3 regions of the Undibacterium sp. TC9W genome follow, and region 1 is predicted to be linked to each of the others. Evidence: predicted binding sites of a transcription regulator. Region 1 holds the regulator's gene; each other region holds the start of a gene.
The links. The regulator sigma-54, encoded in region 1, starts transcription at its own class of promoters, with help from an activator protein. The targets are predictions, from matches to a motif close to TGGCANGNAANCTGCTTT.
Positions count from the first base shown of each region.

Region 2: a site for sigma-54 is predicted at 8,102-8,119, ahead of ACO0LN_RS14210 (TorF family putative porin). Genes of this name have one in related genera too.
Region 3: a site for sigma-54 is predicted at 7,467-7,484, ahead of ACO0LN_RS21420 (circularly permuted type 2 ATP-grasp protein). Genes of this name have one in related genera too.

Region 1 covers NZ_JBMPPJ010000013.1:49,141-59,024, forward strand. The annotation lists gene ACO0LN_RS18485 (ABC transporter permease subunit) at 9-1,958, shown strand; gene ACO0LN_RS18490 (ABC transporter ATP-binding protein) at 1,969-2,697, shown strand; gene ACO0LN_RS18495 (alpha/beta hydrolase family protein) at 3,054-3,776, shown strand; gene ACO0LN_RS18500 (enoyl-CoA hydratase/isomerase family protein) at 4,332-5,426, opposite strand; gene hpf (ribosome hibernation-promoting factor, HPF/YfiA family) at 6,128-6,475, opposite strand; gene ACO0LN_RS18510 (RNA polymerase factor sigma-54) at 6,583-8,073, opposite strand; gene lptB (LPS export ABC transporter ATP-binding protein) at 8,085-8,840, opposite strand; gene ACO0LN_RS18520 (LptA/OstA family protein) at 8,842-9,405, opposite strand; gene lptC (LPS export ABC transporter periplasmic protein LptC) at 9,426-9,884, opposite strand, start outside.
Region 2 covers NZ_JBMPPJ010000008.1:241,157-251,040, forward strand. The annotation lists gene ACO0LN_RS14175 (transglutaminase-like cysteine peptidase) at 1-214, shown strand, start outside; gene ACO0LN_RS14180 (bifunctional diguanylate cyclase/phosphodiesterase) at 255-2,213, opposite strand; gene ACO0LN_RS14185 (DUF2288 domain-containing protein) at 2,438-2,737, shown strand; gene ACO0LN_RS14190 (hypothetical protein) at 2,829-3,467, shown strand; gene ACO0LN_RS14195 (tetratricopeptide repeat protein) at 3,661-4,941, shown strand; gene ACO0LN_RS14200 (ammonium transporter) at 5,233-6,816, opposite strand; gene ACO0LN_RS14205 (P-II family nitrogen regulator) at 6,837-7,175, opposite strand; gene ACO0LN_RS14210 (TorF family putative porin) at 7,192-7,950, opposite strand; gene ACO0LN_RS14215 (accessory factor UbiK family protein) at 8,398-8,640, shown strand; gene ACO0LN_RS14220 (YifB family Mg chelatase-like AAA ATPase) at 8,667-9,884, shown strand, end outside.
Region 3 covers NZ_JBMPPJ010000017.1:21,205-31,088, forward strand. The annotation lists gene ACO0LN_RS21385 (DUF4214 domain-containing protein) at 1-1,413, opposite strand, end outside; gene ACO0LN_RS21390 (DNA-3-methyladenine glycosylase I) at 1,543-2,103, shown strand; gene ACO0LN_RS21395 (DUF4124 domain-containing protein) at 2,223-2,678, shown strand; gene ACO0LN_RS21400 (hypothetical protein) at 2,764-3,090, shown strand; gene ACO0LN_RS21405 (peptidase) at 3,154-4,035, opposite strand; gene ACO0LN_RS21410 (transglutaminase family protein) at 4,211-5,017, opposite strand; gene ACO0LN_RS21415 (alpha-E domain-containing protein) at 5,028-5,978, opposite strand; gene ACO0LN_RS21420 (circularly permuted type 2 ATP-grasp protein) at 5,994-7,433, opposite strand; gene ACO0LN_RS21425 (hypothetical protein) at 7,642-8,058, shown strand; gene ACO0LN_RS21430 (hypothetical protein) at 8,158-8,466, shown strand; gene panB (3-methyl-2-oxobutanoate hydroxymethyltransferase) at 8,581-9,393, opposite strand; gene ACO0LN_RS21440 (hypothetical protein) at 9,500-9,850, shown strand.

The sequences.
Region 1 (9,884 bases):
GCACAAGTATGAATAAGCAGACTCTCGCTCTTTCCGTCCTGGGTATAGGCGCACTGGCGTTGACACCCATAGTAATGCATAACCCTTACTACCTGCATCTGGCTGAGACCATCCTGATTTACGCCATCCTACTGTTTGGCCTGGACATCGTGGTTGGTTACACCGGCCAGGTGTCACTCGGTCATGCCGGCTTGTTTGGCATAGGCTCGTATACAACGGGCGTGCTGGTGTTCAAGCTTGGCATGTCGGTGTTTGTTGCCATCCCCTGCAGTATCGCCGTCACAGCCGTATTTGGTGCCTTGCTGGCCCTGCCTGCACTGCGCGTGACCGGGCCTTACCTGGCCATGGTGACACTGGCCTTTGGGACCATCATCCAGATTCTCATTAATGAAATGAGTTTCCTGACTGAAGGGCCGATGGGCATCAAACTCACCAAGCCTGTGATCTTTGGGCAAAAGCTCGGTGAGGTTGGTTTCTTTTATCTGGTTGCCATCATGCTGGTGTTGGCGCTGGTCGTGGTGCACCGCGTTTTACGCTCTCACTATGGCCGTGCTTTCCAGGCCTTGCGTGACAGCCCAATCGCGTCTGACTGCATGGGCGTGTCAGTCTACAAGTACAAAGTGATTGCCTTTGTCATCAGTGCCGCACTGGCTGGTCTGGCAGGCAGCCTGTATGCCTATTCGGAAGAATATATTTCACCGAATACCTACAACTTTGAACTGACCATCATGTTCCTGCTGGCAGTCATTATGGGCGGGCGCAAAACCCGTACCGGTTCACTGCTGGGGGCTTTGATTGTCGTCATGTTGCCATCGCTGCTGGCTGATATCGAGCTGTTCCGCAAGATCGCAACCGTCGCTGCAGTCATCGCGGTACTTGCCGGTGGTGCTGCCATCGCCAAACAGCGCAAGACAGTCAGGGAACTCATCGTACCCGTTGGTGCGACTGTGGCCATGGCCTTATTCTCTTACAAGCTGGAAAACATTACTGACTGGCGCCTGACTATCTTTGGTCTGATGACTTTGTTTGTTGTGTACTACCTGCAGGACGGCATCGTTGGCTTCGTCAACAGCTTGCTTGGCAAGGGGCAGCAACATTTGGTCGTCAATGTAGAAAGTGCGGAGACCAATGCCAGCAATGCCATTGTCAACGCCAGCGATACCCGCGTTGGTGTGCTGCTGACTGGCCGGAAAATCCTCATGCAATTCGGTGGCTTGAAAGCGCTGAACCAGGTTGATCTGCAAATCAACAAAGGCACGGTACATGGTTTGATCGGCCCTAACGGTTCCGGCAAAAGTACCATGATGAATGTGTTGACTGGCATCTACCAGCCTACCGATGGCGTGGTGGAGTTTGGCGGCAAAGTCATCTCGGGCAGCACGCCATCTGCCATTGCTCTGGGTGGTGTGGCACGTACTTTCCAGAACGTGCAATTGTTTGGCGAAATGACGGCGACAGAAAACATCCTGGTTGGCTTGCATAGCACCTTCCGCAGTAATGTGGGCGATGCCATGTTGCATACGCCACGCTATCTGCGTGAAGAACGATTGGCAAGAGCACGTGCTGCCAGCATCCTGCAATTTGTTGGTCTGGCTGACCTGGCCAATGAAGAGGCGCGCAATCTGCCTTATGGCAAACAACGCCTGCTTGAAATCGGTCGCGCACTCGGCCTCAATCCACAACTGCTGTTGCTCGATGAACCTGCCGCTGGTTTGACAGCGCCCGACATCAAGGATCTGATCGCCATCATCCGCAAGATACGTGAACACGGTATTACCATCATCCTCATTGAGCATCATATGGATGTGGTCATGTCGATTTGCGATACCGTGACTGTGCTGGATTTTGGCCAGAAAATTGCAGAGGGCAAACCCGCAGCAGTGCAGGCCGACCCTAAAGTGATAGAAGCCTATCTCGGTGGCAGCGTAGCTGATGCCGCTGAAGTTACCCCAGCCTGAGGAGAATGCAATGTTAACTATTTCAAATCTGCATGCAGCCTATGGCAAGGTTGAAGTCTTGCATGGTATTTCCATGGAAGTGCCCAAGGGTAAAGTCGTCACACTGATAGGTTCCAACGGTGCCGGCAAGACCACCACCATGCGCGCCATATCGGGCATGTTGAAGCCTAAAGAAGGGACGGTGACACTGGCTGGTAAAGATGTCACCGGTCTCGATTCACACAAGATCGCCAGGGCAGGTCTCGCACATTCACCAGAAGGGCGGCGTGTGTTTGCCACCATGTCGGTGACAGACAATCTCTTGCTCGGTGCCTTCCCGCGTTTCACCCGCAGCCGCCCGCGTGGCGACATAGAAAGCGATCTGCAAAAAGCCATGGAATTGTTCCCGCGTTTAAAAGAACGCAAGAACCAACTGGCGGGTACTCTGTCTGGCGGTGAACAACAAATGCTGGCGATGGCGAGAGCGGTCATGCTCAATCCTGACGTGGTCTTGCTGGATGAGCCCTCCATGGGCCTGGCACCGATATTGGTCGATGAAGTCTTCCGCATCATCGTGCGCCTGAAAGAGCAGGGTACCACCATGCTGCTGGTGGAGCAGTTTGCAGCGGCTGCTTTAGCCGTGGCTGACTATGGCTATGTACTGGAAAACGGCAAGATTTCCGTGCATGGCCCTGCAGCCAGTTTGCAAAATGATCCGGCTGTCAAAGCGGCTTATCTGGGTGGTGGTGCGCAGCACTGATAGTAGTGCATACGCAAGTTTATGCACGTTCAGGGAATGGGGAGCTTGCTCCCCATTTGCATTTTTATCGCAATGCTGGCAGGGCTGTGATATTTTCTTGATTTTTCCTAGGTAAATCACGCATGCCCATGGACATCAATTCGTTTTCTTCGTGCTTCCGCCACATCATTCTGGCTTCCATCACACTCTTTTGTGCTTCCGTGATGGCTGCACCTGTACTGCAAGAACACAGCATAAAAATCGATGGCAAGCAAAGGCGCTATTATCATTTATCTGATCCGGCTGCGACTACATCTGGCCATCCTGTATTGCTGGTCAGCGGTTCTGGATGCGATGATTTTGCAGTTCGTTTGCCCATGTTTTTCGAACGCTATTCCGGAACGGTCAATGTCTATTACCTGGAAAAACCTGGCGTTGCCAAAAATGCCGATGGCAGCAAGTGCTCAGCAGAATTTCAGGCAGCAGATCAGCTTTATAAGCGATTGTCAGATCATTTGAAATTCTTGGCGCTGCAGCCTGAGCTTCAAAAAATGCCTGCACGGTCTATTGCAGTTTTAGGCTTTTCTGAAGGCGGAGCTGTCGCTCCTTATATTGCCAGGGACAGTCATAAAATAGGCTGGCTGGCGACCGCAGGAAGTGGTGGTTTGTCGCAGAGTGAAGAATTTCTGATCTTTGCAGACCGCGGTGTGGAACCTTATGCAAAACCGTTTTCGCGTGACTATTTTTTACACGTCTATGCAGACATCAAGAAAGACGGCAAGAGCCTCAAGAAAGAGTTTTTTGGACATACATACGCGTATTGGTCTGGGCATCTGTTTAATGATCCTCTGAGCGTGTATGCGAACCTGGGCATTCCCATGGTGGCAGCAATGGGTGAGAAGGATGAGAGTGTGCCGATAGAATCAGGGCGTGCATTGCGGGATTACTTTTTGAAGCATCCGGAAAAAGATTTTCAGTTCGTGGAATTTCCTGGGGCCAGTCATGGTTTGAGGACTGGGGACAGGAATGGGGCGCAAGAGTTTATTGCGGGGTTGGCGGGGTGGTTTAAGGGGGATAAGAAGGCGTTTGAGTTGAAGTGATACGCGCTTATCAGAAGCCACCAGCTTTGAAATTTACGGCACACATAATGACGTCATTCCTGCGTGGTTTTGGCAGGAATCTAGTGGCGTTTGTTGCCTACTGTTAGGTATATTAATTTCAAATTCGTAGTGCTTTACGTATCTGTTTTCAAATACGTGTACACGTTATTAACGATTGCAGGTCGGGGGTAGCCCGACAGCTACTCACTTTTCTTGTCTCGCCAAGAAAAGTAAGCCAAAGAAGGCGACCCAGGCGTAGTCGCCCCCTAAAGGGGGTTCCCGTTTGTGCAGTACAAAAAATGGGAAGGCCCGAAACTCGCTCCCCTTGCAGGGCGCACAATCGCTTGCAAGCGATTGCCGTTACGCAGGCGTGCAGCATGCTGCACGAAACCCCTGCTACACCTCAGACAGCGGCTCTTCTTAATCCATTTTCTGTACTGCACAAACGCCGTCTACACATGGGAACTGCGGAAAATCAAAAACAACGTCATCGCGACCTTCGTGCAAATTTCGTGAGCTACGATTGATCAAAGCTTTGATCGGTCATCCTTGCAATTACCCTTCTAAATACCGCAAAGGATGCGCATGAGCAGGCCAGGCTTCTGCAAAGAATCCTGTCACTTGTTCTGCTGTCACTTCAGCCAAAGTGGCAGGTGACCAGCGTGGTGTATTGTCTTTGTCCACTACCAGAGCACGCACACCTTCCAGCACTTCGCCATGCTTGAAGCAATGGCGTACCATGTTTCTTTCCATGCGCAGGCAGGCTGATACTGTCATGTCTTTACTGCGGCGTAGTTGTTCTAGCGTGACTGACATCAGCAATGGCGAACGTTTTTGCATGGTGGCCAGTGTTTGTTGAGCGAATTCGCTGTTGTCTTGCTGTAGTTTTTCACAGATGGCAATGACACTATTGCCCGCGAAGATGCCATTGATGGCGGCGTGTTGTGCAGCCAGTTTGCTGGTATCTGGTTTTGCCTGGTCTGCAAAAGTTGCCGCGAAATCGCGTATCGCCTGGCGCAGGTCCGTGGCCGTGCTTTCACTGATTAAGTTCATCACTGCAGGTATTTCTGCAGTAGGTATATAGACATCCGCCAAGCCTGCATAGATGGCATCAGCGGCGGTAATGATCTCGCCAGTCAGCCCTAGGTAAGTACCGATTTCGCCTTCAGTACGTGACAGGAAATAACCGCCACCTACATCCGGGAACAGACCGATATTCACTTCCGGCATGGCCATCTTGGTACGCTCAGTGACGATGCGCAAACGGCAATCTTCACCCGCCTGCGCGATACCCATGCCACCACCCATGACCACGCCATTCATCAGGGCGATATAAGGTTTTGGGTAGAAATGGATTAAATGATTTAAGGCATATTCTTCGGTGAAAAAATCTTCCAGCAGGGCAGAGTCACCTTTGGGTGTGGCCGTTCCGACGTCATAGAAGAAACGGATATCACCACCCGCGCAAAATGCCTTTTCACTGCTGCTGTGGATAAACACCGCACGCACATTCTGATCATCCTGCCAGGCCAGCAAGGTCGTCGTCATTGCTCTTACCATATCGAGAGACAGCGAGTTGAGTGCTTTGTGCCTGTCGAGAGTGATGTAGCCTATATTGTTCTTGACGGAGGTAAGTACAAATTCGCTCATAATGTTGACTATGCAGGGTAGGGGATGAAGCTGCTATTTTAACTTTGTCAGGCTTGGTAGTCACGGGGTGTATATGTTTATGAGGAAATAGCGTAAGGGCGGCATGTTCGTTGCTGTTAGGTTTGACTTTTTGGGTTGCTGTTGCTGTTGAGTTTGACGTTGCGGTTGCTTTTGACTTTTCGCAGTTCCCATGTGTAGCCGCCATTTGTGCAGTACAGAAAATGGAAAAAGAAGAGCCGCTGTTTGAGCCGCAGGCGAGTTTCGGATCTTCCCATTTTTTGTACTGCACAAATGGGCACCCCGTAGGGGCGGCTACGCCTGGGTCGCCTTTCTTTGAATACTTACTTTGGCGACGCAAAGAAAGTATTTCGGCTGCCGGGACGAGACCCGGCTTGTATCCACGGAGGGCAATCGCTTTAGTCAAAGCGCCACTTGTAACAAGCACCATGGCATACAGCGAACGTCACTGGATTCCAGCTAAAAGCACGCTGGAATGACGTTAATAAAAATGCCGTGAATCAACTAATTCGCAGCTTTTTGAGCGATGGACGTGACAAGTAGTAATAAAAGTAAACTATTTATTTGAAATTTAAAGCATCAAAAACCAGCCGTACAAAGAAACCATTCACCCAACAAAAAGGACGCCTTCTAGCGTCCTTGTTTTGGATGTCCGCAACCCTGTTCGGGCAAGGACTGGGGTCTTATGAAGCCGATGCCGGATCAGGTATGTGCTTGATGGCGTCGTGCTGATGGTCTTGCATTTTATCTTTATGCTTGATGACCTGGCGATCAAGTTTATCTACCAGTGCATCAATGGCTGCATACAGATCATGCGCCAGACTTTCAACGTGGATATCTTTACCGCTGATATGCAAATTAATGTCAGCTTTGTGTCGTTTATCCTTTTCCCGGAGCTTGTCCACCGTCAGGATGACGGCGATATCAATGACCTGGTCGAAATGCCGCCTGATACGTTCTAGTTTGGTATGTACATATTCACGAATTGCAGGAGTTACTTCGACGTGATGTCCACTGATGGTGAGATTCATACTGTGCTCCTATAGTGATGTTGCTTGCTATAACGATACGCTCTCAGCATTTATTTGCCTTGAGCTAAATCATATATAGCAATTCAAACCGTGATTACAAGGACTGCTTACAAAGATTTACGCAAACTGACTGGGGGGATTTTGAGGGCTTCACGGTATTTGGCAACTGTCCGTCGGGCAATTACCATGCCCTGTTCACCCAGCATGTCTGCAATTTTGCTATCAGAGAGTGGGCTTTTCTGGTCTTCTGCTCCTATCAACTGCTTGATGAGTGCACGTATCGCGGTGGAAGATGCTTCACCCCCTGTTTCCGTCGCGACATGGCTGCCGAAAAAGTACTTCAACTCAAACATGCCATGTGGGGTCAACATGTATTTTTGGGTTGTTACACGTGAGATAGTGCTCTCGTGTAATCCTAGTGTATCAGCAATTTCGCGCAAAACAAGGGGGCGCATTGCAACAGCACCGTGGGTGAAAAAATTGCGTTGCCTTTCGACTATGGCTTGTGCAACGCGCAATATAGTCTCAAAACGCTGCCGCATATTCTTGATAAGCCAGCGTGCTTCCTGCAATTGTGCGCCCATGCCAGCTTCACCACGGTTTTGCTTCATGATGTTGGCATACATGCTGCTGACTCGCAGCCTGGGCATGACATCCTGATTCAGCATGACTTGCCAGCCGTTGCCGGATTTTCTGACGATCACATCGGGTACAACATAGTCAGATTCATCCGCAGCAAAGGCCAGGCCGGGGCGCGGTTTGCACTGGCGGATGACAGTTTGTGCATCGCGCAAATCTTCGTCATCGCAATCGAAGATTTTCTTGAGTTTGGTGAAATCTCTTTGTGCAAATAAAGCCAGTTGTGTTTCAACAATTTGCAATGCCAGCCTGCGTATGACGAAAGCAACTTTTGGTAAACGCCTGATTTGCAAGGCCAGGCATTCAGACGGGCTGCGCGCACCGACACCTGCCGGGTCAAAGCTTTGCAGCATGTTCAGCGCAAATGCCAGCTCTTCTGGTTCTACGCACAGCTCCAGTGGCAAACTGGCATGTATTTCATCTAATGTTTCGGTCAGGTAACCGTTATTGTCGAGCGCATCGATCATCAACTCGACCAGAGCACGGTCACGCGGTTCGCGCAGGTTCAGGCGCATCTGTTCCAGCAAGTGCTCGCGCAAGGTGATATGAGCAGCACCCAGCTGCGGGCGGCCATCCTCATCATCGCCAGATTTGCTGCCATGCTGTACATCATCAAAGCCCCAGTCTTCTTCGCTGGAGGTGGTGCTGTCATTGCTGATGACGGTTTCTGCATCTGCGGCAGCCGGTTCTGCTGACCTGTCACTGTCTTCTCTTGCTGCCGGTGCTTCCATGCCGGCATCGGTAGAAGTACTGCTGGTATTGATGGCACCGTCGGCCAGCAGGCGTACGGCGTGATCGAGGGGATCATCGACACGTTCCAACATGGGGTTATCAGTCAGCAGCGTCTCCAGCTCCTGATGCAATTCCAAAGTGGATAACTGCAATAATCGTATTGATTGCTGCAATTGCGGCGTTAAGGCCAGATGTTGTGAGGTACGTAGTTGCAGGCTTTGTTTCATGATGATTCCCGTCACATCCGGAAGTGTTCTCCGAGATAAACGCGACGTACAGATTCATTTTGTATGATGTCGTCAGGCTTGCCGCTGGCAAGTACCGCGCCCTGGTTGATGATATAGGCGTGATCGCAGATGCCCAGGGTTTCGCGCACATTATGATCGGTGATCAGCACACCTATGCCGCGCTCCTTGAGGAAGCGCACGATGCGCTGGATTTCAATGACGGCGATAGGGTCAACACCGGCAAAGGGTTCATCCAGCAAGACAAAGCGTGGATTGGTCGCCAGTGCACGGGCAATTTCGACGCGGCGGCGTTCGCCACCTGACAGTGACAGCGCCTGGCTTTCACGTATTTTTTCTATCTGCAAATCTGCCAGCAGAGCATTGAGCCTTTGCTCAATTTTCTTGGCACCGAGATATTTCCCTTCGCTGTCTTTTTGCAATTCGAGGACGGCACGGATATTGTCTTCTACCGTCAGCTTGCGAAATACCGAAGCTTCCTGTGGCAGGTAAGACAAACCCAGTACGGCGCGCTCGTGAATAGGCAGTTGCGAAATATTCACATCATCAATCGTGATATCCCCGGCGTCGGAAGGTACCAGGCCAACGATCATGTAAAACGAAGTGGTCTTGCCTGCGCCATTCGGCCCCAGCAAACCCACGACCTCGCCGCTTTTCAAGAGCAAGGAAACATCGCGCACCACCTGGCGCGCACCGTAGCGCTTTTGCAAGCCCTTGACAAGCAAGGTGCTGCTTGACTGTGCTGTCATCTTATTTAGCCTGTTTTTCTGGTTTTGGTTGCAAGGTGATGGTGATATTGCCTGAGCCATCTACATGCTGGCCACTGGTCGAATTCGTGCCAACAAAAACATCATTCTTGCTGTCATATGACAGGTATTCACCTTCCTGTTCCTGGGTGACGCGCTTGCCTTCGAGGTAGCGTACCTTGGCCTTGGAAATGAATTTGACGATTTCTGTACTCTGGTTGTATTCAGCACGGTCAGCTTCGCCATCTACCCACAGATCAGGGCCACCATCGCGTTTCTGGCGGAAGGTGACTTTGCGGCCACTGCCACCTGTCAGAACAACAAACTGATCACCATTCGGGGCTTCGGTCACGACAGCACTCTCAGAAGTGACGGTCAGGGTGCCACGCACCAGGGACACACCCTTGGATAATCTGCTGACGCTGGCTTTGCCATCACTGATGCCGTAACCGGCTTTGATGATGGTCTCTTTATTACTGTCGGCTTTTTCTGCATTTGCAGAAACACAGGCCAGGCCCAGGCAGGCCAGGCTGATCAAGCGTGTGACGCTAAATGATGTTTTGATCATGTGCATATTCGCTTTCTTGCTTATTTATTCCCGGTTTTGGGAGCGGGTTCACGTTTCTTGAGTTGAATGTAAACCTTGCTCAGCAATTCCAGGCCTTGGGTTGAATTATTGGCAATCATGCCAGTTGCAGTTGAATGCAGTTTGCCAGTCGTAATTGAAACCGGTTTGTCGGTTTTAACGATGTCTTCGTCCGGCAAGAGCAAAAGATAATCAGACTCCACACGCACAAATTGTGAACTCAGGCCCTCAGGTCTCTCCATGCTGACATTGTCATGCAAGTGAACCTCATCATGCTCGCGCTTGGGTGTGGTCAGTGAAGATTTTTGCGATACAACTGCGAGTTCAGCACGCAGGTGCAGGGGAGGCCTGCCCTGATCAAAGCTGTTGATCTGCGGATGCTTGATTTCTATATTGTCAGTCCGCGGCAAATGCACCAGGCTGTCACCCGTGATATGGTAATTGGCCTTGCCATTGTTTGA
Region 2 (9,884 bases), on a different contig from region 1:
CTACTATCCAACGCCTGCCTCCGAACCCTGGATACTAGACAATCTCGTCGATGAGATACAGCCGGGCTCTGCCCGCAGTGACCTGGTGCCTGTGTATAGCTTTAATGATGAAGACCTGTGGTTGGCCAGCGGCAATACCCGCAAGGGCGGCGCATCGACTGTGCGCCTGTGGAAGGAGTTGATAGAAAAAATGGAAAAAGAAAAACGCATGTGAGCGGCTTTCAGTTTCAGTAGGCTCTGACGACACTCTCCACTTACCCTGCCTCAGCCATGACTATCTTTTCTGGTGCGCCAAAATAAAAGCCCTGTCCACATTCGACCTGATCTGCAATCAGCAATTGCAGCGATGATTCGCTTTCCACATTCTGGGCTATCAGGGGTATGCCCAGGGATTGCGCGAATTTGACGATGGCGCGCAAGTGGGCGTGGCTGTTGTCGTTCGTGGCGACTTCCTGCACCAGGCCACCATCTAGCTTGATATAGTCTGGCGGTACTTCGCGAATGAAGTTCAGGGCATGCGGGTCCAGACCAAAATGATCGACACCAAAACGCACGCCTAATTCGCGCAAGACACTGACAAATTTCCTGGTCACGGCATGGTCTTTGGCGCAGGCAAATTCACTGATCTCCACTGACAACAAGGCCGTCAGCTCTGGCGAATATTTGAGGCGCGCCTGCATCCATTCACAGAACTCTTTGCTCTCCATCGATTGCAGGGACACATTGATGGCGATATTTTTATAGGTACCGCGATTTTTCTGCAGCATCTCCATAACCAGGGTCACTACCGCCTGGTCTATCTCGGGCATGAGCTGGTGACGCAGGGCCATGGGTAAAAACTGGTTGGCCGGAACCAGGTTGCCCTGGGTATCAAGCAAACGCGAAAAAACTTCATGATGGACAAGCTGGCGCAATTGCAGGCGCATGACGGGTTGGGCAAACAAGACCCAACGGTGGTCTGCGAGGGCATTGTGGATCAGGGTACGCCAGCCATGTGAACCGGCGATGACGGCTTCACTGTCTTCCATAAGGGTCAGGCTGATCTGTCCATTACCAGCCTGGCGCATGACTTCTATTGCCAGGTCTGCCCGTGAGAAAATGTCGCCGCGTGTTTGCGCCGGGCCAAACACCAGGGCACCGGCAGCCAGGCTGACCTGGCGCGAGGCACGCAGCAATACCTGGTTCAGGCGGTATTGCAATGCATCTACCAGTAGCTGCATGGTCTTTTGATCGACATCGATACACACCGCTGCCATTGAGGCACCGCCTATGCGACCGAGGATATTGCTATATTTGCTGAAGACTTCTGTGACCACCGTCGCCACATCGGCCAGCAGGATATCGCCCTGCTGATAGCCGTGCTGGTGGTTGTATTCTTTGAGGCCATCGAATTCCAGCACAAAGATGACGGCAGTTTCAAAGCGCCCTTCTTCTGACAGCAAATGATTGAAGCGCAAGTCAAAACCATGACGGTTTTCCAGACCACTGACTTTGTCGATGAAGGCTTCGCGCCTGAAATTTTCTGCCCTGGCGATTTCTTCATCAAGCAGGCTCGATATGCGCTCTGTCATGTGGTTCATGGCGACCACTACACGCTGCAGCTCGCGGGTCTGAGGCACGACTTCAATACGGCGGAAATTCTTGGCCTGTATGGCAATCGCGACTTCTTCGATTTTTTCCAGCGGCCCCAGGATAATTCTCAGCAAGACCACAGTCAGGCCCCAGACCACCAGGTACATGGCAAACATCCACAAGGCCATTTCCCTCATCGAACGCCACAGGTAATCGTAAGCATAAGCCGGGTGGCTGACCACAACAACCTTGCCCAGCTGACGCCAGCCAGAAGAAATGAAAGCCTCGCCCGGCGGGGTCTGCAAGTCAAACAAGGCAGGTAGCCAGGCTGGCACATTGTCTTTGCCCGCGCTCAGCTCCTTGTGCAGCAGCACTTTGCCTGCCGGATCAAGAACCACGATTTTTTTATAATAACCGCGGTCAAACAGGGTGGAAATCTGGATATTTGCCAGCGTCTGGTCATTCTTGGCCAGTGCTTCTTCGAGAGGACGTGACAAGGCGGTGGCCGCATCCTGGGCATGCGAGGCCAGTTGCTGCTGCAAATAGTCCCGCATCGTCAGCACAGACAGGATTTGCAATCCAAGAAACACGGCAAAAAAGATGATGGATATGGCAAGAAGGAGTTGGCGTCTCAGCGTCATAAGGTCTCTTTGAGTGTTTTCATTCCCTGGAACTCATTTCTGTCTGCGATTTTCTATATATTGAAAAGTCTTGCTTATGGCGACTTTAACAAGAAAATAGCCTTTCCCGCTTATTTCTTCCGCTTTATTTCAGGATTTGCATAAAATTATGGATGTGGAGCATTGTTTGCGCATTGTTTGTGCATTGTTTACCACCCCGGCTCAATATATTTTAATTAAATTTCATGTCCAATACTGATATTTTACGTAGCAAGATCAATCTCGAAACCGCAGCTTACCCCTGGAGTGAACTATTACGTCATTTTGCAGGTGGCACAGTACTGGTGGTCCAGCCCGGCCTGGACCTTGTCGAAGTTGCCTTCCACATGGCAGAAGACCATGCAGATGTGATCTCTGCCCTGCTTGAGCATGGCCAGATAGGCAAGGTCAGCGATGAGCAGGCCCAGGCATGGCTGGAGCAGGACGCACAGCACTGGACCGTAGTGGTCAAGCCCTGGATACTGGTGCAGGAAAGACAAAAATGACATTGCCGACGACATTGCAGGCTGACATGAACTTTTAACAAGCAGGGGCTGTCTGAGTCGAGATACCGTAACAGCATAGTTTGGGAAAGGCATGATGCAATTTTCTCTGGCAACTACACATTCACCAGCAAATCATGGGATCAGCAAACCGGGCTTTCCGGCAATGACCGTCTTGCTGGTGATTCTCGCCCACCTGCTTTTCTGGCAATTACTGCGTCATCAACACGCCACTACGAGGGCGGGTGAGAGCCATCCCTTGATGCAGTACCTGCAATTATTGGATATCGCCCCTAAACCTGTCCCGCCAAAGGCAAGCCAGCCTGTAGAGGAGTCTGCCAAACCTGAAAAGCTCGCTAAAAAAGAAGCCAGCAGGCCCATTACTGCCAGCAAACCTGCCAAGTCAATGACCCGCCCAGAGCAGCCAGCGGCAGAAATCGTGCCTTTCGCCGTCAGCCAGCCCTCAACTCAAACGAGTATCAGCCCCGATAGTCCAACGGGACTGGGTCTGAACCTGGAGTCTGTGCGCAAGTCGGCCCTGGCCATGAAGTCCACAGAAATTGAACAGATACAGGCCAGCCACAGGCGGGGCGACAGCCTGGAAAAGCGGCTGGGTGAAGGCACCAGACGGGCAGAAAAGAAAGAGTGCCTGAAGGCATATTCAGGAGTAGGCATACTGGCTGTCATCCCGCTGGCTGTCAGCGCCGTTGTGGACACAGGCTGCAAATGGTAATGCTGGCAAGAGCTCGGCTATAATGCCGGATTCCGTACTGTGAAACGGGCTTGCATGGAACGGCCAGGGCATAAGCAGGGATGAAGGCCGGTACTACGCCTGTTGTCATTTGTATTATTGATGTGTTTTGACTGATTGTTGCACAATGTTTTTGCATTATTGCAATGATTTTCATTTTTTATCTGGATCATTCATGAAAAAAACTTCTTACCTGTTCGCCGCCATGATGCTGGCAGCACTTGGCTCTGGCTTCTCTCCCGTGACTGTGAATGCTGTTCAGGCACAAGAAGCGGCTGATCCTGCGAAGCAACAGACAGTACGTCCAGAAATGGGCAAGCCGCTTAATGAAATCCAGGACTTGCTGAACGCCAAGCAATATCCTCAGGCCCTTGAAAAAATTAATGCCATGGATGCCGCCCTGGAAAAGAAAACGCCTTTCGAACTGTTTACCATCCACCGCTTTCGTGCCGTGGTTGCTTCAAGCATCAATGACTCAGCGCTGATGGCAAGTTCCTTCGAATATATGATTTCGACTGATTTTCTGAAAGATCCAGAGAAGCAGCGCCTGACTGAAGCCATGGCCAGCATGTTTTTTGGCGAAAAGAAATATGCACAGTCCAGAGTATGGGCTGAGCGCTTCCTGGCAAAAGCACCTGGCAATGAAGTCATGGCTAATCTTATCGCCCGGACCTACTACATAGAAAATGACTTTGCCAATACCATCAAAGTCGTTAACGCACAGATTGCAGAGGACGATAAGGCAAAACGCAATCCTAGCTCCGACAATCTTAAATTGCTGTATAGCGCTTACCAGCAGCTCAAGGACTGGCCCAACTATGCCTTGGCTCTGGAGCGTCTGGTAGCACTGTATCCAACGCCTGAATACTGGGCAGGTCTGATTTATAGCGTAACCAAGAAGCCCGGTTTTTCTGAACGTATGCAGCTCGACTATTACCGCCTGCTGTTGCTCAATGACAAAATTGAAGATGCTGCGGACTTTGTCGATATGGCAGAGTTAGCCTTGTTGGCTGGCTCACCTGCAGAAGCCAAGGCAGCAATGGATGCCGGCTATGCTGCCAATGTACTGGGCACGGGAAAAGAAGCAGCCAAGCAAAAACAATTGCGTGACCGCGTCAACAAACAGGCTGCTGACGACATCAAGAGCCTCGATGCCGGTGAAGCAGCCGCCAAGAATGCCAAGACCGGTATAGGCTTGGTTAACATTGGTTACAACTATATTGTTAACGGCCAATACGATAAAGGCCTGACACTGATGGAACAAGGTATCGCCAAAGGTGGCCTGAAATATCCTGAAGAAGCCAAGCTGCATCTGGGCATGGCTTACCTCAAAGCTGGCAAGCGCGACAAGGCGGCTGAAATCCTGAAATCCGTTAAAGGCAGTGATGGCTCTGCTGACTTTGCACGCTTGTGGCTGCTGGTACCCGCCAATAAATTTGCCCCTGAAGCAAAATAAGCTGACGGATATCTCCTCAGTTGACAAACCGTTTTAAGAAATACGCCACCTGCGGGTGGCGTATTTTTTTGGCCCGTGCTTGTGCAGATGTTCAGATATAGACTCGCCGCCAGATAAAAAAAGGCTGTTTTGCGTTATGCAAAACAGCCTGTCAAGTTCAGTACAGCAAGCTCTGATTACGGTACTGACGGTACACCTTTGGATACTCTTTACTGCCCCAGCCTGATCGAAGTATCAGATACAGGCTGGGCAAAACTTGTTACTCAGATCGCGTTCAGATCAAGGACCGAATCATGAATGGTAAGCAGACTCACCATGGCTGGTGATGTCCAGACCTTCACGTTCTTCATCTTCTGGCACACGCAGACCAACCACCAGATCAACCAGTTTGTAAGCCACGAAGGACACGACGCCTGACCAGATGATGGTCGTGCCGACTGCAGTCGCCTGTGTCATAACCTGACCGAAGATGTCGTAAGGATCAGCCGACATTTTGTTGGTGACATAGTCGAATATACCTTGGCCGCCGAGGGATGGTGCAGCAAACACACCAGTCAGCAAAGCACCCAGGATACCGCCGACGCCATGCACACCGAAGACGTCAAGGGAGTCATCTGCACCCAGCAGGCGTTTGAGGCCATTGACACCCCACAGACAGACGATACCTGCCAGCAAGCCGATGACCAGCGCACCCATAGGTCCGACGAAACCGCAAGCTGGTGTAATCGCGACCAAACCGGCTACCGCACCAGATGCACCACCCAGCATGGAAGGCTTGCCTTTGGACATCCACTCACCAAATACCCATGACACAGTTGCTGCAGCCGTTGCCAGCAAAGTATTGATGAACGCCAGTGCTGCGACATCGCCTGCTTCCAGCGCGGAACCCGCATTGAAACCAAACCAGCCCACCCACAACAGCGACGCACCTATCATCGTCATTGTCAGGGAGTGAGGTGCCATGGATTCTTTACCATAGCCTACACGTTTGCCTATCAGGTAAGCACCGACCAGACCAGCGACCGCGGCATTGATATGCACGACGGTGCCACCAGCGAAGTCCAGCGCGCCTTTTTGGAACAGGAAACCAGCTTTGGCAGTTTCTGTCGCCAGGGTTGCTGCATCCTTGATCGCATCAGGACCAGTCCAGAACCAGACCATGTGAGCAATAGGCAGGTAGCTGAACGTGAACCACAAGACCACGAACAGCAGTACAGCAGTGAATTTTGCACGCTCTGCAAAAGCACCGATGATCAGACCGCAAGTGATGGCTGCAAATGTCGCCTGGAAAGCTACATAGGCAAACTCAGGAATTACCACGCCTTTACTGAACGTCGCTGCCGTAGCAAATGTTGCCTTGGCTGGGTCCCAGATACCTTTCAAGAACAGACGGTCAAACGAACCGATGAACCTGCCGCCTTCAGTAAATGCCAGTGAATAACCATAGATACACCACAGAACAATAATCACGGCGAAGATCATGAAGACCTGCATCAGGATGGACAGCATGTTCTTGGAACGGACCAGGCCGCCGTAGAACAGTGCCAGGCCAGGTATGGTCATCAGGATGACCAACAAAGTAGCAACCATCATCCAGGCAGTGTCGCCTTTATTTGGCGTTGGTGCAGGTGCGGCGGCAGCACTGGCTGCCGCAGGTTCAGCCGCCGCTGCCGGGGCAGAAGCAGGCGCCACCACAGCAGCAGAAGCCGGAGCCGCTGCAGGTGCAGAAGCGCTGGCCGTCGCAGTAACTGAGGCAGCAGAAGCTGCCGCAGGTTCAGCTTTGGCCGATGCATCCTGCGCCGACGCGACAGAGGTGAAACCGACAGTGACCAGCAAAGCAGCCCCCGCCAGCATGTTCTTCAACAGTTTTTTCATGTGAACTCCCTGGTTAGCTATCAGAGTGCGTCGTTACCGGTTTCACCGGTACGGATACGCACAACTTGTTGCAAGTCATAGACAAAAATCTTGCCGTCACCGATCTTGCCGGTACGGGCTGCGGTTTCTATTGCTTCGATGGCGCGATCAACTATCGCATCATCCACGGCAGCTTCAATTTTTGTCTTGGGCAGGAAATCAACTACATACTCGGCACCACGGTACAGTTCGGTGTGACCTTTCTGACGACCAAAGCCCTTCACCTCGGTCACGGTAATCCCTTGTACGCCTATGGTAGATAAAGCCTCGCGGACCTCATCCAGCTTAAAAGGCTTGATAATTGCGGTAATCAGTTTCATGCTCGCCTCGTTTTTTTTAAAATGTTTTAACTGCTGACAATACCAGTGTCGTTTTGCCTGTGAACTTGCCTGCTGGTGTGACATACAGTTTTTTCTCAGCATTCGTACCCAGCGCTGCGATACCAAAATTCACACCAAAAAACTCTTTATTCACACCGATTTTCCAATCGGAATAAGAATAGGCACCATTGTTCTTGACTGTTTGGTGGCCAGCATGCAGGGCCAGCGTATAACCCTCAGGCAACTCAATGTTTGCACCCAGGTCCAGGTAACCACTGTTCTTGCTGTCGACAAAGCCGAACAGGTTAGTGACGGAGTGTGAATACTTGATATAAGCTGGGCCCATGCCTACCTGGCCGTAGATTTCTGTCGTGTTGGCATCAGCAAAACCAGCTACCTTGTTCAGACCATTGGAAGGGTATATGTAAGTCAGGACGCCGACGTCATAAGATACATCCTTGGTGATTTCGCCTTTTTTACCGGCATAGATATCCCATTCAAGATCGCCACCACCGCCTGCATCCTTGGTCCATTTAATCGTAGATAACCATGTGCCAGCATAAAAGCCACTGGGGTTGTGCACGTAATCTGCACCTCCCTGCAAAGCAGGATCAAGACGCGATTGCGCAATTGCACGATAGCGGTATTCGCTGACCACACCAATATTGAAGCTGACCTCATTGTCTGGCTTAGCTTCTGGCTTGGCATCTTCTGCCTGGGCAAAACCACCAAAGAATGTTGTGACTACAGCAGCGGCGATTACTAGTTTTTTCATTGCGCTTCCCCCTATTGATTAAGATTTGATTAGATTGAACCCTGGACAGAATCTGTGTTCAGCTCATAGCGGCACGCATAGATACTTATGACCATTTGCATACCCACTGCTTGCATCAGGCAAACTCTTAAATTCTTATTTCCCTTCTCTGTTAGCAGGAGTCGTGCCAACCAGGATCTCCCCATCAATAGATTGGAGACAAGGCACGGCGCCCAGAGTGTATTAATATGCGTACAGCCCGATAAACCCTGAGCCCAGCCTGATTTTTATATTGCGCTGCAATACCAGTAGCAGCTTGGGCAAGATGCGCTATCATTGCCACATAGGTAAATTTGCAAGCAAAAAAACAGCTTTACGCACCAATTGCGGGCAAGAACAAATTCGCACAAAAAAGTGGTAACGCATGATTTGCACCAAAGATGTGCATTTACAAGATAGAGGATAAAAATGGACAAGCAAAATTTCTTTAATGACATGCAGGCCAAGATCAGCCAGGCAATCGAAAACTCGCCAGCCAAGGACATAGAAAAGAATGTCAAGGCCATGATGAGCCAGGGTTTTTCCAAGCTGGACCTGGTGACGCGAGAAGAATTTGATATCCAGGCACAAGTGCTGGCTAAGACGCGCGCAAAGCTCGAAGCCCTGGAGGCACGCGTGGCCGCGCTCGAAGCACCACCAAAAGCCGACTAAAAAAAGACAACTAAACCGCAGACCGCATGTCCTTAGCCGTACTTAAAAGCCGCGCCCTGAATGGCATGGATGCGCCACAGGTGACTGTGGAAGTGCATCTGGCCAATGGCCTGCCCGCCTTCACTATCGTTGGCCTGCCCGAAACCGAAGTCAAGGAATCCAAGGACAGGGTCAGGGCTGCCCTGCAAAATGCCCGCTTTGAGTTCCCGAACAAGCGCATCACAGTGAATTTGGCGCCAGCAGATTTGCCGAAGGAATCTGGCCGCTTCGATTTGCCTATCGCGCTGGGTATTCTGGCGGCATCCGGGCAGATCCCTGGAGATGCACTGGAACAATATGAGTTTGCCGGAGAGTTATCACTGTCAGGCGAACTGCGGCCGATACGCGGCGCACTGGCAATGACGTTTGCGATCTGCAAAAGCCAGCAGCACTCGGCACAGGAACCCGCCTTCATTTTGCCACGCGCGAACGCCGATGAAGCGGCGCTGGTCAGCGATGCGGCGATTTATCCCGCTGATTCGCTGCTACAGGTATGCGCTCACTTCGCTGGTGTCGATGGCGAACAAAGACTGGCGCGTCACCATCCAGCCTCCAGACCCAGTCGCCCGACATATGCTGACTTTGCGGAAGTCAAAGGTCAGTTACAGGCAAAACGCGCACTTGAAGTAGCTGCCGCAGGCTCCCATTCGGTACTTCTGATGGGGCCGCCTGGCACCGGTAAATCGATGCTGGCAGCCCGCTTCCCCGGCATCTTGCCAACCATGACTGATCAGGAAGCACTGGAATCCGCAGCAGTACAGTCCCTGACTTCCGGTTTTTCCATAGAAAAATGGAAGGCGAGACCCTACAGGGCACCGCATCACACAGCATCTGCGGTTGCATTAGTAGGTGGAGGTGGAACACCGCGTCCAGGCGAGATTTCTCTGGCTCATCGTGGCGTCCTTTTCCTCGACGAATTACCCGAGTTCGATAGAAAAGTGCTGGAAGTTTTACGTGAACCGCTGGAATCTGGCCATATTACCATCTCACGCGCGGCGCGTCAGGCTGATTTCCCGGCACGCTTTCAATTAATAGCTGCCATGAACCCATGTCCTTGCGGCTACTTCGGGCACAGCAATGGCAAATGCCGTTGTACACCGGACATCATCGCCCGTTACCAGGACAGGATATCCGGCCCTCTGCTGGACCGCATAGACATGCAGATACAAGTCGGCGCACTGCCACATGCGGACTTGCTCAAGCAG
Region 3 (9,884 bases), on a different contig from region 1:
GGTGGTGGATGTCATGCTCACCAGGCGGCTGCTTGGTGCATTGGTATCCTGCACCCTGAAACTATGGGTTTCAGCTTTTAGTGGGAACAGGGCATTGTATTGCGTATCATTCAGTGAGCCGCCCAGATCCGTGTTATCTACACTAACCAGTGTGGTGCCGCGTTTGAGTTGTGCAATGTCAGCAGGCGAGCCAGGCTGCACGTAGCGCACCCGTATCTTGCTGCCTTCACGCACCAGGCTATAGCCATAACTGACATCTTCACCAGACTGGAAATAATCATCGATGCTGCCCTGTGCATCAGTGAAGCTGAACCTGTCCTTGGATTTAACGATCAGTGCATCAAAATAACTGGCGGGTGTGCTGTAGTTGGCGGCAGGTACATTGACGATGTCGCGGTACCAAAGATAGACATCATCAAGGTGGGCACGTACCCAGCTCTTTTCGCCATTCGGTGTACAGATATTCGCCAGGCTGTCGGGTGAACCATAGATGCCTGTCGTACCAGGGACGATAAGTGAAGAGTTAATCGGGTTGCCACTGACACCGATGAGGTCACGGGCAGCCGAGGTGGAGGTGCTGGTGACTGCGGCGGCAATCGCCATGGTCTTGGTGATATTGTCATCCAGAGTCAGATAACTCAGGCCTTGTTGTACCGCAAAATAATTGGCGATATCAAGTTTGTTGTTCAGCAGACTGGTGACCCAGCCCCAGGTGGCGTCATTTGCGTATTCGCGGGCCGATACCAGGATAGCCCTGACCATGCTGCCCTTGGGCGTGCCGTTTTTGAGCTGGCTGGACCAGTAATCGATTTCTGCCGCATTTGGTGCAGTGGTGCCGGTACGGCCAAGCACGTTTTTATAAATGATGCGGATAAAGTCGTCATTGCTCATGCTGCTGGAATACCCGGTCAGGGCAGGAGACTGTAGTGCAACCAGGTAAAAACTTTCGGCAATCTGGGCTTCGGTCATGCCTGCCTGTACCTGGTCTATCCAGTAAGCCAGACCGTCGGCATCGGGCACGCGGTTAAAGAAGGCTACGTACAGGTCAATCAGATTGTTCAGGCTGGCAACAGAGAGTGCTGCAGCCTTGTCGCCTACGCGCAGATTGACGCGAAAATCACTGAATTGCAGAGTCGTCGCCGTTACAGGTGCAGTGACTGGTGCGGTACCGCCGAGGGTATCGACAATCACATAAGTGGACCCTTGCCTTGTAATGGTATAGTTTTGGCGCTTGCCAGTGAAACTCAGGACATCGGCGGCTGTTGCTGCCTGTATGACTGGAACTGGTGACAATGGTGGCACGGCGGCTGCCTGTTTGGCATCCTGGTTACTGCCGCCACCACAGGCAGCGAGGATCAGGCTCACTGCTGACAAGGCGAACAGATTTTTACTGCTAGGCTTAAAACGCAACATGGTGATTCCACTATCTGATGACGAACGTCGATTCTAGAAGAAATAGGTAGAATGTCAATTCGAATTGAAAAATTTTGTTAAAAACCTGCTTACCCCCACATCATATATTACTCCACATGGTTTTTACGTATGAAAACACGCTGCAATTGGGCTAACCCCTCTAACCCCCTGTACCTGCACTATCATGATCATGAATGGGGTGTGCCCTGTCACGATGAAGTGCGTCTGTTTGAAATGCTCAATCTTGAAGGCGCACAAGCCGGTCTCAGTTGGGAAACCATACTCAACAAGCGCGAAAATTATCGCCTTGCTTTTGACAATTGGGATGCCAAAAAAATCGCTGCCTATGATGATGAAAAAGTCGCTTCACTGCTGGCCAATGCCGGCATCGTCAGGAACCGTTTAAAAGTCGCTGCGGCCATCACCAATGCCAAGGCTTACCTGCGTTTGTGTGAAGAGCAAGGCAGCCTGGATGCTTATCTGTGGGCCTTTGTGAATGGCAAGCCCATCGTCAATAGCGGTGAACGTATTATTACGACAGATTTGTCGGACCGTATTTCCAAGGATTTGCTCAAGCGTGGCTTCAAATTTGTTGGCTCGACGATTATCTATGCGTATATGCAGGCAATAGGCATGGTGAATGACCATGCCGTTGACTGTGCCTGGCGCAAAATCAAAGGCAAGAAATGATGGATAGCTTGTGCAAGCTCAGTACGCAATACCCCGAAAAACTGATGGCATACTGATGGCATTTGTATAAGCAGACAAGCTCTGTTATCGTTTGGCATCTCGTAGAAATAGTGAAAAAAATGAAGCAAATTGTTCTCAAGCCAGTTTTCCTGGCAGCTTGCCTGACACTGACATTTGCCACTACTGTCGCCCATGCCGAAATTTATAAATGGGTCGATGCCAATGGCAAGGTGCATTATTCTGAAAAAAAGGATGAGGCAGGCAGAGCCAAAGTGGAAGAAGTGAAAGTGACTTCAGGAGAGGGGAGACCTTCCGCCGCGCCGAGCTGGCAGGAACAGGAGGCTGACTTTCGCAAGCGCCAGATAGAGAAACAGGCAAAACAAACCAAAGAACCCGCAGTAAAACCTAAAGAGCCCTCGCCATTTGTTCCAGGCAATCAGCCAGAAACCAATGAATCCCGTTGTGCCCTTGCCAAGGGTATTTTGAGCGGCAAGGTGATTCATGGTGGCAATATCAAAACCGACGCAAACGACAAGGCAATTGCCGAGAGGGATGTGAGTACCTATTGTCGTTAGGAATTCATGCAAATAAAAACACAAAAAGGCCATACAACTGAGTTTTCAGTTTTTGGCATGCAGTAATATTGATTGGAGAGGGAATATGGCGTCATCATGGGACGGACCAGGACCGAAACGCAAACTTGAAGACATGCACCGCTATAGTTGCTATCTGTACGGCCTGGTAACAATTTTTTTTGCGCTCGGCATATTCGCCACGGGAGGTCAGTCGATTCCACATATTGCGCTGTTTATCCTTACGGCGACTTTATCTTTTGCGCATTTCAAATTGAGCGCTGCGGTTGAGCAAGACAAGACATGGAGCCGCAGTGCATCCATGGCTTTGGCCTTTCCATTACTTTTGGGTTTTCCCATCGGCACTTACATGGGTGTCACTATCCTCATCAATGCCGTCAGGTATGAGCCTTAGTAAACACCGGCCTGAGGTCTGAGTTAGATGGAGCGCGATGGTCAGCCTGCAAGGCAATAATACTTATGCCTGCTTGATATTACTCGGCTGCTGCGCCAATGACTGTAAAGGTGACGGCGTTGTCGTTACAATATCCCGCAATTCTGGTGGCACGGCAACCCGCACAGGCTTGCTGTGCATATTGGTGGCTGACAAGACATTGCCCTGAACTTCCGGGCTGGCATTCCAGACCGGGTCGTCTATACTTTCAAAGACAGACTTCAATTGCTGGCCCCAGGTATTACGTATCATCTGAAAATACTGGTTCTTTTCATCTATCGTGACGAAATGGGTGATGGCCAGTTTATTGTCTTCATACACCAGCAAATCCAGCGGCAAACCAACAGACACATTAGAACGCAGGGTAGAGTCCATCGAGATCAGCGCACACTTGGCGGCCTCATCAAGCGGCGTTGCCGGGGTGACTACGCGGTCTATTATGGGTTTGCCATACTTCGCTTCACCAATCTGGAAGTAAGTGTTTTCATTGTGTGATTCGATGAAATTACCGGCAGAATAAATCTGGAACAAACGACAGCGCTCGCCCTTGATCTGGCCACCAAAGATCAGGCTCACATTAAAGTCTATGCCAAACTCAGACAGCGACTTGGCGTCGCGGTGATAGACAGTGCGCACGGCTTCACCCAATATGCGGGCTGCCTCATACATATTCGCCGCAGTCCAGATACTGTTGCCGTTGGCATCCACATGATCAGACACCAGTTGACGTATCGATTGTGAAATCGACAAGTTACCAGCTGTCATCAGCACCATGGTGCGGTCGCCAGGGTTCTCAAACACCGACATCTTGCGGAAGGTGCCTACCTGATCCACGCCTGCATTGGTGCGTGAGTCGGAGAGAAACACCAGCCCGGCGTCCAGGCGCATGCCAATACAGTAAGTCATAGTGCAGAGTTTTGATCCATAGAAACTAGAATTCTACCCGAAACCGGAGCATTGAAATACGCTTGTCACATTTGTATGCAATGCCTGTAACAATTGAACAGGGCCCAAATCATGGACACATTCGTGGACAATTCGTGGACACGCTCATGGTCGTATGCATGAACGTATTCATACCTTATCGCGGCGTTACCTGCACCGTTACACTCAAGGTTTCCAGCCCGCCGCCACGGCGCACGCCGCGTACCGGCGCTGCTGAATCATAATCGCGCCCTATGGCCAGGCGGCAATAAGAATCGGTCATCAAAACGGCATGCGTGGCATCCACGCTGACCCAGCCGCTATAGTCGGCATCTTCTACCCACACATCGACCCAGGCATGGCTGTCGGCATGGCCAGTGGATTCCGGGTCAATATAACCAGAAACGTAGCGTGCCGGTATGCCACGAGCATGGCAGCAGGCCAGCATGATGTGGGCATGGTCCTGGCAGACGCCTCGGCCCAGCAACAGGGCATCGCTGGCACTGGTTGTGACGATGGTTGCACCAGTCTGGTACTCGACTGCACCACGAATGTGCGTCGCCAGATTAAGCAGTGCAGCCGTGCTGGTCTTGCCGCTATCAGGCAAGTGCTTCTGCGCAAAGTCCATGATGGCTGGCACGGGTTCTGTCAGCCGTGTCGGCACGGTAAATACCAGGGGCGAAAAAGTATCCTGGTCGGTGATGCGGCCCTGGTAAGGCGTGCTCAGTTCAACCACTCCTTCGGCGATGATGGCAACCTCATGATGCTGGCCAGTAATGGTCAGGGTATGCGAAGGATTACCATAAGCATCAATGTAGGCATGGCGTTGCCCGGCCGTTTTGATCTGCCAGGAAATCGCATGCTGATGCAACTCGGCACGTGGTGTCAGGCGCAATTGCTGTATGGTGTAGGTCACCGGGGCCGAATAACGGTAGATGGTCTCGTGACGTATAAAAAGTTGCATGATATTTTTCTCAAGCCGCCAGCGGCACCAGGAAATCGCGGCTGACGCGGTTACCCAGATCAAAAATGTTTTCCAGGAAACGCGTCAGGTTGTCATGCAAACCTTCTGCCAATATCTCTTCGATGCGGGCAAATTGCAATTCTGCATGCAGCTTACCAGCAAAACGCTCAGTGTCTGCTGACACATCATTACGCACTTCCTTGAGGTTGGCTACGACTTCATCCATGCAGGCCAGCAGAGAGCGCGGCATGTCACCACGCAGCATCAGCAATTCTGCCACCCGCTCTGGCGTTATGACATCGCGATACACCTTGCGGTAAATTTCAAAACCGGATACTGAACGCAGCAGCGCTGCCCAATAATAGAAATCTCTTTGCAGACTGTCATTGCCGCGCCCACTTTCCTTGGCACCATGGAACTTCACATCCAGTATCCTTGCCGTATTGTCGGCACGTTCTATAAAGGTACCAAGGCGGATGAAATGTACCGCCTCGTCCTTGAGCATGGTGCCCAGTGTCACGCCACGTGACAGGTGAGAGCGATACTTGACCCATTCAAAAAACTGGCTGGGGTCGTTTTCCAGTATCGTGTCCGACAGCCTGTCCTGCATATCCAGCCAGGTCGCATTCTGGGTTTCCCATACCTCGGTCGTCAGCGTACCGCGCACGGCGCGGGCATTCTCACGCGCCTCCTTCAGACAGGACGCGATGGACGACGGGTTCATCGGGTCCCGGACCATGAAGTCCAGCACATCCTTTTTCGTCAGCAAACCATATTGATGGTCAAAGGCAGACTGCAATTCAGAGATGCCCAGCATGGCACGCCAGCCACGCTCAGCATCCTCAGCAGACTGTGGCAACATCGAAGTCTGGATGTTTACATCCAGCATACGGGCAGTATTTTCTGCGCGCTCGGTATAGCGCGCCATCCAGAACAAATGATCAGCGGTACGGCTCAGCATGGTATTTCTCCTGATTTAATTTTCTAATATCCAGGTATCTTTGGTCCCGCCACCCTGTGAAGAATTCACCACCAGCGAACCTTCCTGCAAGGCCACCCGCGTCAAGCCGCCAGGCACCATGGAGATCGTTTTGCCAGACAAGACAAAGGGGCGCAAATCAATATGGCGCGGGGCGATGCCGCTTTCAACAAAGGTGGGGCAGGCTGACAATGCCAGCGTAGGCTGGGCAATATAACCATCAGGCTTGGCCAGCAAACGCTGACGGAAATCTTCTATCTGTGCCTTGGTTGAAGCCGGACCCACCAGCATGCCGTAACCACCTGCACCATGTACTTCCTTGACCACCAGATCGTCCAGATTTGCCAGGGTATAAGACAGGTCATCTGGCTTGCGGCACTGGTAAGTTGGCACGTTATTCAATATCGGTTCTTCCGTCAGGTAAAACCTGATCATGTCCGGCACGAATGGGTAGATCGATTTATCATCCGCGACGCCCGTGCCTATCGCATTCGCCAGCGTTACGCGTCCAGCACGATACACCGACAGCAAGCCCGGCACACCCAGGGAAGAATCAGGCCGGAAAGCCAGCGGATCAAGAAAATCATCATCAATACGGCGGTAAATCACGTCCACCCGTTTTGGCCCACGCGTGGTGCGCATGAAGACCGCATTGTCATTGACAAACAAGTCCTTGCCTTCTACCAGCTCAACACCCATCTGCTGAGCGAGGAAGGCATGTTCGAAATAAGCCGAGTTATACATGCCCGGCGTCATGACTACCACGGTAGGGTTATCCACACCCATGGGCGCGACAGAGCGCAGGTTATCCAGCAACATGTCAGGATAATGATCAACCGGCGCAATCTTGTTACGTGCAAACAGCTCAGGAAAAAGCCGCATCATCATCTTGCGGTCTTCCAGCATGTAAGACACGCCAGACGGCACCCGCAAATTATCTTCCAGTACGTAGAATTCACCCTCGCCAGCCCGCACAATATCCACACCCGCAATATGGGCATAAATATCAGAAGCGACTGAAATACCCTGCATTTCAGGGCGATATTGGGCATTTTTATAGATTTGCTCGGCAGGGATGATGCCCGCCTTGATGATATTCTGGTCGTGATAAATATCATGAATAAACATGTTCAGCGCCTGCACCCGCTGCGCCAGGCCCTTTTGCAGCTGCGCCCATTCACCCGCATGAATAATGCGCGGGATAATGTCAAACGGGATCAGCCGCTCAGTACCCGCATCGTCGCCATACACCGCAAAGGTAATGCCCACCCGTCGAAAGCTCAGGTCAGCCTCGGCCCGCTTGCGTTTCAATCGTTCGGCAGGCTGTTGTGCCAGCCAGTTGCAAAACTCACGGTAATGTTCCCGCGTCAATTCTCCGCCCGCGCCACCATTTACAGCGGCATCATAGGCATGCATTTCATTGAAAAACTTGGCCATGTTCTAGTCTCGTGGTTACGGTTCCAATACAGCATATCAAGAAACGTGCCAGATAACACTGTGGCTAACCGTAGCGTGGTTTTTTTGTTGCGATCAAGCGGTGACGTTTGCATGTGTCTTGCTTTCGCACGCTGGTAAGCTGGTTTAGCTGACAATAGTACAATACTTATTTTTATCATGGTTCAACCTATATACTGGGACAACAAACATGGGAACATACATTAGCGTAAGAGGCTGGATCGCATGTCATGAAGAGAGTGTTCCTCAAATCAAGGAAGTCATTTCATCTTTCATTGCCAGAGCAGAGGACTACGGATTTGACGCTGAGCTTGCCGAAATGTATAACCAGGGATGGGTGATTCCAGATACGCATATCAATTGGACGCATTATATTTTTTACGGTGCGGATATCCGCATTCAGCGTCTAGGCTACATACGAGATCAATTAAAAACGCTGTCGAAAGAAATAAAATATTCAGAAGACGAGATAAGTATCAATCTGACAGGGATATTTCACGCAGACCATGAAGATGGGACTGAGAGCTATGTCTGGAAATTAGCTGATGGTGAGTTTCATGAGGAAAAACAAATAATTGCACTGTCGCCTTATGGCGATCCTAGTTGAAAGAGCGGAGATATTTACCTGTCCAGATATTTCATCGCGACTACAAATACTGGGCTCAATTAAGAAAATCACATTCAAATTCTTGCGTCTTTAAATAATATGACTAATCAAAAGTGCCTTGATTTTATTAAATGGTTTGATGATGTGTTAAATGATAAACCTGCAATGCTAGGCTCAGTTTCGGACATTTCAGCAATGCTTTATGTCGTGGATAACATAAAGCATATATTGTTGTTTGATGAGAGATTGCCGCAGCAATTGTCTTGGAATGAATTTCTGGTTGATAGAAAATTAGTTCAAGATATGAAGCCAATCCCGGTTGAAGAGAATTGGGATCTTGAAAGCTTCGTTAAACTAAGACATCAATATTTGAAATGGATAGAAGATTGGCGTGCTGAAAGTCGGTAAATATAGTGTACATGCCTGATGCATATTGCTGGCCAGAGTACTGGTCGATACGATAGATAGCTCTGGCAGCCAGAATTCTAATCAGGCTGCCAAAGCCAAAATGGCAAACCAGATTCAGAAACTATGCTCCAGCGCCGGGAAAGATTTATCCTTTACCGCTGCCACATAAGCCTGTACCGCGGCATCAATACTGGTCTGGCCTTCCATGAAGTTTTTCACGAAGCGGGCTTTGCGGCCAGGGAACACGCCCAGCAGGTCGTGCATGACGAGTACCTGGCCTGAGCAATCGACGCCTGCGCCTATGCCTATGGTGGGGATGTGCAGGGAATCTGTGACGTCCTTGCCCAGGCTGGCAGGTATCGCTTCCAGCACCAGCAACGTTGCACCGGCTTCCTGTACGGCCAGGGCTTCAGCTTTGAGCAGGTTGGCGGAGGCGTCGGTCTTGCCTTGTACCTTGTAGCCACCTAGCTGATGCACGGATTGTGGTGTCAGCCCCAGGTGGGCGCAGACCGGTATCGCGCGTTCTGTCAGGAACTTGATGGTCGGTGCCAGCCAGTGGCCGCCTTCGAGCTTGACCATCTGTGCGCCCGCCTGCATCAGTTGCACGGCGTTGTTGAAAGCGGCTTCCGGTGTCGCATACGTGCCAAAGGGCATGTCGGCCACGACCAGTGCCTTCTGGTTACCGCGTGCTACTGCCGCAGTGTGATAGGCCACATCTTGCAGTGTCACTGGCAGGGTGGAGTCATGTCCCTGGCATACCATGCCAAGGGAATCACCGATGAGCAAAATCTCGACGCCGCAACGGTCCATGAGGGAAGCGAAGCTGGCATCGTACGCGGTGAGCATGGTGATTTTTTCACCCTTTTCACGCATTGCGATCAAGCCAGGAATGCTTACTGCTTTACGGTCTTGCAAATATTCAGCCATTCTTTTTCTCCAGAGGTGATGCTGTCATTTGGTTTTTTTTGACAGCGATTTTGTCTCCACCTACATCCTCAAATTTATTTTTTGTATTCTTTATTGTGCTTGCTTCTTGAATTCTATTGCTGTTGATCGACCAGGCCGGGTGTCGTCCCGGCGGCCGAAATACTTTCTTTGCTTCGCCAAAGAAAGTATTCAAAGAAAGGCGACCGCAGACTCGCTCCCTGCGGGAGTACCCATTTATGCAGCGCAAAAAATGGGAAATGTCCGCAACTCGCTTTGCTCAAACATCGGCCATTTCTTATCCATTTTCTGCGCTACACAAATGGCTTCGTCCCAAGCGGATGAAGGTCAAAAACAACAGCAGCGTCAAAAGCAACTGCAAATTCAAAAGCAACTGCAAATTCAAAAGCAACTACAAATTCAAAAGCAACTACAAATTCAAAAGCAACATCAAAAGTAGAACATGGATTGATTTACCATTTGTCCAGTTTTGA